Regions from separate parts of the Clostridioides sp. GD02367 genome, predicted to be linked through region 2. Evidence: predicted binding sites of a transcription regulator. Region 2 holds the regulator's gene; the other holds the start of a gene.
The links. Region 2 encodes HrcA, which represses chaperone genes, less so after heat shock. Its sites were predicted from a motif close to TTAGCACTCNNNNNNNNNGAGTGCTAA; they were not measured.
Positions count from the first base shown of each region.

Region 1 (7,029 bases), on a different contig from region 2:
AAAATGTATCTTATCTATTGTAGTTCCATGAACTTTAGCCTCTGCTTCGCCAATTACCATAAATATTTTTTTTGCATTAGATTTTACATTTTCATTTAAACCACTTTCATCTATAATCTCAAATATATCCACTAAATTTCTATGTGTGTGTGTTTCTTTTGCAATTACTTCTACTTTTGTACCTACTATTCCATTCTCATTTTTTGAGCTGATGTTTATGTTAAATTCATCGCTCATTTTTAGTTTATGAATTTCCTCCAAAAAAATTTCCTTAGGTACACCTAAATTTAATAAACTTGCAAGGGTCATATCCCCTGATATACCGCTTATTATATCAAAATAAAGTATTTTTTCACTCATATATGTCTCCTCAATTTTAATAGTAAAATATAATAGAAATTAGATTTTATTATATAATTTATGTTTAATTTATATCAATATATTTTATTTATTATAGCTTATTTATCATTGCTGCTAAATATCCTGCGCCAAATCCATTATCAATATTTACAACAGATATTCCAGATGCACAGCTATTTAACATAGCCAGCAATGCTGCTAATCCTCCAAAATTTGCTCCATATCCAACAGAAGTTGGGACAGCTATTACTGGGACATCAACCAATCCTCCAACTACACTTGCAAGAGCTCCTTCCATTCCTGCAACAGCCACTATTACTCTAGCACTATCTATTTTATGTCTTTTATTTAAAAGCCTATGTATACCTGCCACACCTACATCATAGATTCTATCAACATCATTACCCAGAAATTTAGCTGTATAATATGCTTCATCTGCTACTGGTATATCAGAAGTTCCTCCTGTAGCAATCACAATTTTGCCCTTTCCTATATTCTCTATAGCATGATTTTGAATTTTGAGAATTTTAGATAACTCTTCATATTCAGCATGATTATATATTTCTTTAATTTTTATAAACGTTTCTTTTCTACATCTTGTCCCCAATATATTAGAGCCTTTTTGATTCATTTTATCAATAATTCCTAAAATATGTTCGTCACTCTTTCCTTCACAATAAATAACTTCTGGATATCCATTTCTTAGTTCTCTATGATGGTCTATGTTTGCATAGCCAAGGTCTTCATATGGTAAATCTTTTAATCTATCTAATGCAACATCTATATCTATGTTCTCATTTTTAACTTCTTCAAGCAACTTTCTTAAGTCCATAATCTCGCATCCTTTTTAATTTTGATTTTTTATCTAATAACAATTATACCTCAATTAGTATTTATGTAACATTACTTATACATAAAAGAACTATTCCAACTTAGAAATTAAAACTAAGTCAGAATAGTTCTTTATATTAAGATTTATGTTCTAAATTTTTTAAATTACATCATTCCTGGCATTCCGCCACCCATTCCTGGCATTCCTGCATCTTCTTTCTCAGGAAGGTCAGCAACAGCAGCTTCAGTAGTTAAGAAAGTACCTGCTATTGATGCAGCATTTTGTAAAGCACTTCTACTAACTTTAGTTGGGTCAACTATACCAGCTTCTATCATATTTACATATTTTTCATTTAATGCGTCAAATCCAGTTTCTGCTTCAGAATTAACAACATTTTGTACAATTACAGCACCTTCAAGACCAGCATTTATAGCTATTTGTCTTAATGGCTCCTCTAATGCTTTTTTAACTATTTGAGCACCTAGTTTAACTTCGCCTTCTAAACTATCAACTAGTGTGCCTATTGCTGGTATAACACTAACAAAAGCAGTTCCTCCACCAGCTACTATTCCTTCTTCTACTGCTGCTCTAGTTGCATTAAGAGCATCTTCTATTCTTAGCTTTCTTTCTTTTAACTCCACTTCTGTAGCAGCCCCAACTTTTATAACCGCTACTCCTCCAGCAAGCTTAGCTAATCTTTCCATTAGTTTTTCTCTATCAAAATCTGAAGTAGTTTGCTCTACTTGATGTTTAATTTGAGCTACTCTATCTTCTATAGCTTTTTTATCTCCAGAACCATCTACTATTGTAGTGTTTTCTTTAGTTACTTTAACAGATGAAGCTCTACCTAACATAGATAAATCAGCTTCTTTTAAATCATAACCTAATTCTTCTGATATTACTTGAGCACCTGTAAGTATTGCTATATCTTGAAGCATTTCTTTTCTTCTATCTCCAAATCCTGGAGCTTTAACTGCTACTACATCAAATGTTCCTCTTAATTTATTAACTACTAATGTAGACAATGCTTCACCTTCTACATCTTCAGCTATTATCAATAATTTTTTACCTTGTTGAACTATTTGCTCAAGAACTGGTAGTAATTCTTGTATGTTAGATATCTTTTTATCAGTAATTAATATATATGGGTCATTTAAAACTGCTTCCATCTTATCTACATCTGTAACCATATATGCAGAAACAAATCCTCTATCAAACTGCATACCTTCAACAGCATCTAATTCAGTATTCATAGTTTGAGATTCTTCAACAGTTATAACTCCATCTTTCCCTACTATTTCCATAGCCTCTGCTATTAATTTTCCAACTTCTTCATCTCCAGCAGATATAGAAGCAACTTGAGATATAGCTTCTTGTGTTTCCACTATTCTTGATTGATTTTTTAATTCTTCTACTGCTACTATTACTGCTTTTTGTATCCCTTTTCTTAATAATATTGGGTTAGCCCCTGCTGTTACATTTTTTAAACCTTCTCTTATTATAGCTTGTGCTAAAACTGTAGCAGTTGTAGTACCATCTCCAGCTACATCATTAGTTTTTGTTGCAACTTCTTTAACTAATTGAGCACCCATATTTTCAAATCTATCTTCTAACTCTATCTCTTTTGCTATAGTTACACCATCATTAGTTATAAGTGGAGAACCAAATTTTTTATCTAATATAACATTTCTTCCTTTTGGTCCTAATGTTACTTTTACTGTATCTGCTAATTTATTTACACCAGCTTCTAAAGCTCTTCTTGTTTCCTCTGAAAATTTAATTTCTTTAGCCATTTTAAACCCCTCCTAATAAACTTATTCTATATTTATTCAATAACAGCTAATACATCACTTTGTCTTAGTATTGTATACTCTTGTCCTTCTATCTTAACTTCTGTTCCAGAATATTTTTGGAATATAACTTTATCTCCTACTGTTAATTCCATTTTTATTTCTTTTCCTTCAACTATTCCACCTGGTCCAACTTCTACAACTTCAGCTATTTGAGGTTGCTCTTTAGCTGCTCCTGGTAAAACTATTCCACTTGCAGTTTTTTCTTCTGCTTCTACTTTTTTAATTACTACTCTGTCAGCTAATGGTCTTATTTTCATTCTTTACGCCTCCTAAAATATTAAGTATAGACTAGTTCGCCTATGTTTTTAGTTATTTTTAAATTAATACTACTTTTATATGTAGATTTATATATATACTTTTTATTTATTATCACTCTATTCAATAGAGTGCTAACAATTATTATAATATACCAATCACACATAATTTTCAATACCTTTTTTAATAATTTTTTATAATATTGGTGAAAATAATCTGGCTACAGATTCTTTAATTTTTTGTATAATACTTCTATTCTTAAATACCTCCAGATTAAGTTCTTCACAGTGACTTAAATCTTCAAAGAAATCATCTGTCATTACTCCAATAACTTCTTCATCATAGATAAATGCATTTACTTCAAAGTTAAGCATAAAACTTCTTAAATCCATATTAGCTGTCCCTGCAGAAGCAATTTTATCATCTATTATTACGACTTTAGAATGTATAAATCCTTTATTATATAAATAAACCTTACCACCTGCTCTTAATATTTCTTCAAAATAGGAATAGGATGCTATGTTTACTATCTTGTGGTCTGCAATTTTTGGAAATATTATTCTAACATCTACTCCACTAAGTGCAGCACTTTTTATAGCTTTTAGTAAACTCTCATCTGGGATAAAGTACGGTGTTTCTATATAAACATTTTGCCTAGCTTGGCATATTGCAGAAAAATAAGCATAATGAATATCTTCCCAATCACTATCTGGACCACTTGCAACAACCTGTATCATACTTTCGCCTACATTTCCAACACTTGGAAAATAGTTTTTAGTTACTAAAACTTCTTTTGTTGTATAATACCAGTCAATCAAGAATGTCATTTGAAGCATATATACAGAAATACCTTTAATTCTAATGTGAGTATCTCTCCAATACCCAAACTTATCATCTTTGCCTAAATATTCGTCTCCTATATTTATTCCACCTGTATATCCAATTATTCCATCAATAACAACAATTTTTCTATGATTTCTATAGTTCAATTTTCCTCCTATTATAGGAAATTTTGTAGGTAAAAATGCTGCTATTTCTATACCAACTTCTCTCATTTCTCGGAAGAATTTTCTATTAAACCAAAATCTCCAACATCCTACATCATCATATAAAATTCTTATTTTGACTCCTTCTTTGGCTTTTTTTATAAGCTCTTCTTTTAACACCCTACCTATATCACTATCTTTGATAATAAAGTACTCTAGATGGATATGGTCTTTTGCTTCTCTTATATCTTCTATAAGCCTTTTAAACTTTTCATTTCCATCTACAAAGACATCTACTTTATTATTTTTAGTAAATGGAAACATACCAGTCTTTAAAAGCATATTTATTACTCTTTTTCTGTAACTACCATCTTCTTCGTCTCTTAAAAGCTTATTTTGCTTTATAGATTCTTTTTCTAGTTCAACGATTTCTGTTATCTTTTCTAACGTATCAAAAAGTTTCTTTTCTTTTATATTGTTAGCTAGTTTTTGAGTCTTAAATAATTTTCGCTTTCTAATATTTCTACCTGAAATAGCATATACAATTAGACCGATTCCTGGAAATATAATAAACATCAATAACCAGGACATGGTTTTTGCAGGATCTCTATTTTCAAGTAATATAATCACAGAAATTATGGCTCCAGCTAGATATGATATAATTAAATAGAACAGAAATATTGTGCCTATTACTCCCATAATTCCTCCCCCTTAATTTTATTTTCCTATACCAAGTTCTCTTGCATAGTAAAATAAATACTGTTGAGCAAATCCAGACATATCTCCGAATTTATCAATGCCATAAGTTCTCATTTTAGGTAGACTCATATCTTCATCTATGTAGAACTCTTGCATAACCCTCTTAACCCAAACATCAACTGGAAAAGAATCATATTTTTGCATGCCAAATAATGCAATACAATCACATACTTTTGGTCCTACTCCATTGAATTTTAAAAGTTCTTTTCTACAGTCATCTGTAGTTAAATTTGTATATTCAGATACCTTATCATTATTTTCTATAACCGCCTCTGTAGTACTTTTTATGTACTTATCTCTAAAGCCTGTTTGACATGCTCTTATTTCCTCTTGTGAAGCCTTATTTAGCTCTTCTGGTGTTGGGAATGCGTAGTATTCATTACCTTCGTACTCACCTATGTACTTGCCAAATTTTTTTGATAAATTTTCTATAGCTCTTTGTATCATAGGAATTCTATTATTAGAAGAAATTATAAATGATATAAGCATTTCCCATCCATCTTGTCTTAGTATTCTTATTCCACATCCAAACTCAGTAGCCTTATTTAAATATTCATCCATATTTTTTAGCTTATTTTTTATTTCTGTATAATCAGTTCCTAAATCAAAGTAATTATACCAAATACTATTAAACTCCTCTAAATTTGTATTATTTAAATATATCTTATCATTTTCTTTTTTTACATTTAATATTCTACCCTTTGCAACGCCAGTGTATGAGTCATCTTCTTGTTTGTGCCATCTAAAACATTGACCACACTCAAATATATGTTTTGGATCAAAATCTGTTACCCCTTCTAGTATAACTCCATTATCCTTTTCATAAACATTCATAACTAAATCTCCTTAATATTTATATTTTTGCTTTGTCTATTTATTTAAAAACTTAACTTTAATATGTGTATTTTACTTATTTTAACACAAAGATAAGCAATTTCAAAATTTATAATGTTATTATTATGTAAAATAATATTTTACTTTAAATTTTCACTTAAAATAAAAAATGAATTTCTATAAGTTTATACCCATCTAAACTTATCGAAATTCATTTTTTATTTATATTATAAATTATTAGTATCATATTATTTTAATTAATCAAGCTAATATTAAAAATGTTTTTTATATTATATAAATATTTTTATTAAAACTATAGCTGATACAACTTGCACTATACCTACAAATAAACCATATAAAGAAACTTCTTTACCTTGTTTCACTAAGTCTTTTACATTAACCTTTAAACCAATTGCTGCTAAAGCTATTATTTCAAATTTGTTACTTATTTCTTTGCATAATACAGATATATCTTTTGGTATAATATTCATTGAGAAAAGTGCACAAGTTATAAAAAATCCAATTACATACCATGGTATATTTACTTTTTTCTTTTTTATCTCATCCTTTTCTTCTTCAAATATTTCACTATTAGACTGATTTTTCATATGCCCAAATACTAATACTACAACAACCAAAAATATTACTCTTACTATTTTAAAAATAGTTGCCAAATCTTTTACATTTTCTCCAACTATCGCCCCACTTGCTACAACTTGACCAATTGACTGCAAAGTTCCTCCTATCATTGCTGATGTTTTTACTAGCTCATGGCTATATAAAAATTGAGATATTATTGGAAGTAAAAACATAAGAAATATACCAGTAACATTTACAATAGTTATTGCAATTCCCTTCTCTTTGTCTGTAGCATTAACTACTGGAACTGTTGCTCCTATAGCAGAAGAACCACATACTGCGTTTCCACTTGCCATTAGAAATCTAAAGTTTTCTTCAAAACCTAATTTTTTACCTATATAAAGTGCTGCTACTATTGTTATTGTCATTTGTAACATTATAAATAAGATTCCTGAAACTTTTAAGTCTATTAGAGTAGATACACTGAGTGTCGCTCCTAATAGTACTATTGAATATGATAGCAAATCTGTCTCTGAAAATTTATAACCTTTTTGAAACACCTTTTGATTTA
Region 1 is NZ_JBJODK010000007.1:115,576-122,604, forward strand. It holds partial or broken gene larC (nickel pincer cofactor biosynthesis protein LarC) at 1-360, opposite strand, end outside; gene larB (nickel pincer cofactor biosynthesis protein LarB) at 452-1,192, opposite strand; gene groL (chaperonin GroEL) at 1,357-2,985, opposite strand; gene groES (co-chaperone GroES) at 3,018-3,302, opposite strand; gene cls (cardiolipin synthase) at 3,495-4,985, opposite strand; gene Q3223_RS11525 (DNA-3-methyladenine glycosylase) at 5,004-5,879, opposite strand; gene Q3223_RS11530 (YeiH family protein) at 6,170-7,029, opposite strand, start outside.
Region 1: a site for HrcA is predicted at 3,412-3,438, ahead of groES (co-chaperone GroES). Genes of this name have one in related genera too.

Region 2 (7,029 bases):
GAAGATTACCATCTAAATAGTGACGATACAATAACGAGTATATTTGTAGGAGGAGGTACACCTAGTATATTGACATCTGATGAAATAAGAGAAATATTTACAAGTGTAAGAGCGATGTTTAATATAGATAAGAATGCAGAAATAACTATAGAGTGTAATCCTGGTACACTGACACTAGAAAAATTAAAAACTATGAAAGATATTGGTATAAATAGACTTAGTATTGGTTTACAAGCTGTTCAAGAACAACATTTGAACTTTATAGGAAGAATACATACTTATGAAGAATTTGAGAAAAACTATAAAGATGCATTAAGTGTAGGCTTTAAAAATATTAATATAGATTTAATGTACAGTCTTCCAAATCAAACTCTATGTGATTGGAAGGAAACCCTTCAAAAAGTTTCAGACCTAAATCCAACACATATATCAGCCTATTCTCTTATATTAGAAGAAGGAACAGAGTTATATAATATGTATGAGAATAATAAGTTTGAGCTCATAGATGAAAATATGGATATAGAAATGTATGAGTATACAATAAACTATCTAAAATCAAAAGGGTATAATCAATACGAAATATCAAATTACTCAAAAGATGGTTATAATTGTGAGCATAATATCTTATATTGGGAATGTGAACATTACATAGGTCTAGGAGCAGGAGCTTCTGGTTATATTAATAAGAATAGATATAATAATTTAGAATCTTTAGATGACTATCATTTGAGTTTAACAAAAAGAGAGAAACCAATACAAGAAAATGAGATTCTTTCTGAAAAAGATATGATAGAAGAGAAGATATTTATGGGGCTTAGAATGAATAAAGGTATAGAATTTGAAGATTTTAAAAAAATTTTTGGGCTAGATTTTAGAGAAAAATATAATAAGCAAATAGAAATGCTATTAGATAGAAAGCTTATAAATCAGAGCTTTGAGGGAATACAACTAACTCAAAAAGGAAGAGAAATATCTAATAGTATCTTTATAGAATTTATGGAATAATTTTTAAGGTGTTGACAAAATAAATTTATAATGGTATATAATATATATAATCTTTTTAGCACTCGAACTTGGTGAGTGCTAACAGCTAGGAGGCATAATAAGATGGAATTAAATGAAAGAAAATTAAATATCCTCAAAGCTATAGTTAAAGATTATATAGAAACAGCTGAAGCTATAGGTTCTAGAACAATATCTAAAAGACATGATTTAGGTGTTAGTGCTGCTACCATAAGAAATGAAATGGCTGACCTTGAAGAATTAGGGTACTTGATTCAGCCTCATACTTCTGCGGGTAGAGTTCCGTCTGAAAAAGGCTATAAGTTATATGTAAACTCTCTTATGAGTAAAAGCGAATTGGATGATAATGATAAAATTCTTATTGAACAATGTATGAATCATAATATAAATCATATAAAAGAATTGATTCATGAAACTTCAAAGCTATTATCTCAACTAACAAACTATACAACTGTAGCAGTTACTAAGAGTTTAATAAATCAAAGTGTTATAAAGCACATACAATTGGTTGCTATGAATGACAATAATATTTTACTTATAGTTGTAACAGATAAAGGAGATTTAAAAAAAGCTAACCTTACAACTAATGTATATTTAGATCAATCTAAGTTAAACTTGATTTCTGATAATCTTACAAGGAAGCTCTTAGGTAAAAGTATAACAGATTTGGATGATAATCTAATTGCTTTTATTAAATACGAAATAAGTGAGTATTCTGGGCTTATAGATGAGCTTTTAAATGCTTTGAATTCAAATATGAAAGAAGAAGATTTTTCTCTATCATTAAATGGAGCTACTAACATATTTAGCTATCCAGAATTTAATGATGTATTAAAAGCAAAGTCATTTTTAAATATGTTGGAGAAAAAAGAGACAATAGCTGACATAATTAAATCAAAGGGAATACAAAAGGACAATCTAAATATAATAATTGGTAGTGATAATGATTGTGAATTGGCACAGGATTGTAGTATAGTTACAGCAACTTATAATGTAGATAGAGACTTGGTTGGGCGAATAAGTTTTATAGGCCCTACAAGAATGGATTATGCTAGAATTTACTCTATAATAAATTATATGAGTTTATTAATTAATAGAAAGTAAAGAAATTTTAAATTGAGAGGTGTAAAGTCTTGGATAAAAAAAATGAGCAACAGGAAGTAAAAGAAGAAAATGATACTTCTATTAACCAAGAATCTGAAACTCAAGTAGAGTTAGAAGAGGAAATTGTTAATGAAGAATGTAAGGAATCAAGTGAAACAAGTGATGAAAAAGAAGTTGATGATGAAAATGTAACAGATATAAATTCTAAATTAGCAGAAAAAAAATTGCAAGACGAATTAGATGAATCAAATGATAAATATCAAAGACTTCAAGCCGAATATGCAAACTACAGAAGAAGAACTCAACAAGAAAAAGAGACGATAGGTGTGTTTGCAAATGAAAAGATAATAACTGAGTTGATACCAGTTATAGATAGTATGGAAAGAGCCTTAGATGCATGTGAAGATAAGGAAGATACTATGTATAAGGGTATAAGCCTTGTACATAAACAGTTAATGGACACTCTAGTAAAATTTGGAGTAGAAGAAATAGAAGCAGAATCTAAGGAATTTGACCCTAATTTACACCTAGCAGTTATGCAAGAAAGTGTAGATGGAGTTGAAGCAAATCAAATAGTAATGGTACTTCAAAAAGGATATAAGCTAGGAACTAAAGTTATAAGACCTTCAATGGTTAAAGTTTCTTGCTAAGTATAAATTAAAGGTTGATTATTTAACCTAATATAAAATATTCAAATAAGTAAAACTTAATTATATAATTACTCGAGGAGGATTTTAGTCATGGGAAAAATAATAGGAATAGATTTAGGAACAACAAATTCATGTGTTGCAGTATTAGAAGGTGGAGAAGCACAAATAATAGCAAATAGTGAAGGTATGAGAACTACTCCATCAGTAGTAGCATTTACAAAAGATGGTGAAAGAATAGTTGGAGAGCCTGCAAAAAGACAAGCAGTTACAAATGCAGATAAAACAATAACTTCTATAAAAACTCATATGGGAACTGATTACAAAGTAAATATAGATGGAAAATCATATACTCCACAAGAAATATCAGCAATAATATTACAAAAATTAAAATCAGATGCAGAAAGTTACTTAGGACAAACAGTAACAGAGGCAGTTATAACAGTACCAGCTTACTTTACAGATGCTCAAAGACAAGCTACTAAAGATGCTGGTAGAATAGCAGGACTTGATGTTAAGAGAATAATAAACGAACCAACAGCAGCTGCTCTTGCTTATGGTATGGATAAATTAGACCAAGAAAAGAAAATATTAGTATTTGACTTAGGTGGAGGAACTTTTGACGTATCTATACTTGAAATAGGAGATGGAACTTTCGAAGTTTTAGCTACAGCTGGTAACAATAGATTAGGTGGAGATGATTTTGACCAAATAGTAATAGACTATTTAGCGGATGAATTCAAAAAAGCTGAAGGTGTAGACTTAAGAAATGATAATATGGCTCTTCAAAGATTAAAAGAAGCAGCAGAAAAGGCTAAGAAAGAATTATCATCAACAATGAATTCAAACATAAACTTACCTTTCATAACTGCTACAGCAGAAGGACCAAAACACTTAAATATAGACTTATCAAGAGCTAAATTTGAAGAATTAACTAGAGGTTTAGTTGAAAAAACTATGGAACCAACTAAGAGAGCTTTACAAGATGCTGGACTTTCTACAGGTGATATAGATGATGTATTATTAGTAGGTGGTTCTACAAGAATACCAGCAGTACAAGAAGCTGTTAAGAAATTTATAGGAAAAGACCCTCATAAAGGTATAAACCCAGATGAGTGTGTTGCAGCAGGAGCTTCTATACAAGCAGGAGTTTTAGCAGGAGATGTTAAAGATTTATTATTACTAGACGTTACTCCATTATCTCTTGGTATAGAAACTATGGGTAATGTAATGACTAAGATAATAGAAAGAAACACTACAATACCAACTAAGAAATCTCAAGTATTCTCAACTGCTGCTGATAATCAAACAGCTGTTGATATACATGTTCTTCAAGGTGAAAGAAGTATGGCTTATGACAATACAACTTTAGGAAGATTCCAATTAACAGATATACCACCAGCACAAAGAGGAATACCTCAAATAGAAGTTACATTTGATATAGATGCAAATGGTATAGTTAATGTTTCAGCTAAAGACTTAGGTACAGGAAAAGAACAAAAAATAACTATAACATCAAACACTAATCTATCAGAATCAGAGATAGAGCAAAAGATAAAAGAAGCAGAAATGAATGCAGAAGCTGACAAACAAAAGAAAGAAAAAATAGAAGCATTTAACCAAGCTGAATCTACTATATATCAAACTGAAAAGACTTTAAATGAACTTGGAGATAAAATAAGTTCAAGTGATAAAGAAGATATAGAAAAAGCTATAGAAAACTTGAAATCTGTAAAAGACAAACAAGATGCTACAGCAGAAGAACTTAAAAAAGCTACAGATGAAGTAATGACTAAGTTCCAAAAAGTATCTCAAGAAATGTACCAACAAGCAGCTCAAGAGCAACAAGCAGCACAAGGAGCAGAACAACAAGCTCAAGACAATGGACCTAAAGATGACAATGTAGTAGATGCTGACTTTAAAGAGGTAGATGAAGACAAATAAGATATATAATATGTAACACTAAATGATAGCTGGATAATATATGATTTATGAAAATCATATAGATGTTAAAGATATATGGACAATATACATCATAAAGAATATAATATATCATAGATTATATAACTTAAAGTAGAATATAAGAATTAATGATAGCTTGTAGTTTATTATTCTACAAGCTATCGTTTTGTAAAATGAAGGTGGTGTCAATTTTTGAGTACAAAAAGGGATTATTATGAAGTCTTAGGCATCAGTAAAGGTGCAGAAGCTCAAGAGATAAAAAAAGCTTATAGAAAATTAGCAATGAAGTACCATCCAGATAGAAATCCTGGCGATAAAGAAGCAGAAGAAAAGTTTAAAGAGATAAATGAAGCTTATGAAGTACTATCAGATGATACAAAGAGAAAAACTTACGACCAGTTTGGGCATGATGGGCTAAATGGTCAAGGCGGTTTTGGCGGTCAAGGAGGATTTGGCGGTCAAGGCTTTGGTGGTTTTGAAGATATGTTTGGAGACATATTTGGAGACATGTTTGGAGGAGGCTTCGGAGGTGGAAGACAGAGAAGAAGAGGTCCTCAACGTGGTGCGGATATAAGACAAAGTGTCACTATATCTTTTGAAGAAGCTGCATTTGGTAAAAAGATGTCTATAAAAGTAAACAGAAGTGAAGAGTGTGAAGAATGTAGTGGAACTGGAGCAAAACCAGGTACATCAAAGAAAACTTGTTCAACTTGTAATGGAACTGGTCAAGTTAGAACTGTTCAAAGAACTCCATTTGGTAATATAGCAAGTTCAAGACCTTGTAGTGCTTGTAATGGAACTGGAGAAGTTATTGAATCTCCATGTAGTAAATGTCATGGAACTGGAAATACAAGAAAAGTTAAGACTATAGAAGTAGACATACCTGCAGGTATAGATGATGGTCAAATGATAAAACTTTCTGGTCAAGGTGAGGTAGGAGAAAAAGGTGCTCCAAGAGGAGACTTATATATCGTAGTTAATGTTAAGTCACATCCACTATTTACTAGGGATGGAAATGATATTTACTTTGAAATGCCAATTACATTTGTTCAAGCAACTTTAGGTGATGAGATAGAAGTACCTACTTTGGATGGAAAAGTTAAATATAGCGTGCCAGAAGGAACACAAACTGGAACTGTATTTAGACTTAAAGAAAAAGGAATCCCTAGAATTAGAGGTAATTCAAGAGGAGACCAGTATGTTAAAGTTGTAGTTGAAATTCCTAAAAAATTAAATGACAAGCAAAAAGACCTGTTAAAGGAATTTGCGAAGGAGTGTGGGTCGAACGTCCACGAAAAGAAAAAAACATTCGGGCAGAAAATAGAAGATATGTTTAAGAAAAAGTAATTAAAATGGCCAATATATAATCGTATTTCTGAAATCTTATCTATTTAAGAGATTTTCAATGGAGATAGTATGATTTTTATATTGGCTATTTTTATGGGGGGAAATAAAAACTGAATATAAATAATTTTCTGAAAAATACTTGTCCCCAAATATATAATATGCTATAATATAATCAAACAACAGAAAGGGGTGATTCCAGTGGGAACGGATGTGGCACTGCCAAATGATGAAGAAAACTCAATTATAATATGTAAGATAAAATTAGATACTTTTAGTGCTATATTAAGTACTGGAAAAACTCACGAGCTGGGATAATTATTGTAATTACCTAGACTTAAACCTTTAATAGTAAAATAGTAATATTCTATAGACAAGGTATCTAATTTTTAAATCTTTTGTATAGTATAAATTAATATTTTTACAAAAGATTTATCTGATTATGATTCAGTTATGAAAAGTTAGTTGTAAATTGATTTTAATATGTATATGTGTAAAGAAATATGTATGTATTATTATTTATTGTACTAGATATGTATGTAAAGAAATATGTATCTAGCTAGATATATGTAAAGAAGTATGCATATGTTGTGTAGAAAGTCAAATTCTATCTACTAAAAGGCATACTTAAGATTTGTTTGATATTTAGTTATAAATAATGTTGTAGATAAAAAATAAGTAGATATAAAGACTTAAAATACTTGTTTTAGATATAGTTTGTTTTGAACGCTTAACAAATTAAAATAATTAATAAAATAGGCATCTTCTCATAGTAAAAATATACTATGGGAAGATGTTTTTACTTTGTGTATAAGTTGTTATGAAAAATTTGCATAGTGTCACATTTTAATATACTATATATATAATAAAATATAGAGCAAAATTAAATGATTCAAAAGAGAAAGGTGAAAAGGATGTATTATATAGGTGTAGATATAGGTGGAACAGG
Region 2 is NZ_JBJODK010000002.1:5,660-12,688, forward strand. It holds gene hemW (radical SAM family heme chaperone HemW) at 1-1,005, shown strand, start outside; gene hrcA (heat-inducible transcriptional repressor HrcA) at 1,108-2,127, shown strand; gene grpE (nucleotide exchange factor GrpE) at 2,157-2,777, shown strand; gene dnaK (molecular chaperone DnaK) at 2,868-4,718, shown strand; gene dnaJ (molecular chaperone DnaJ) at 4,929-6,083, shown strand; gene Q3223_RS02060 (ROK family protein) at 6,995-7,029, shown strand, end outside.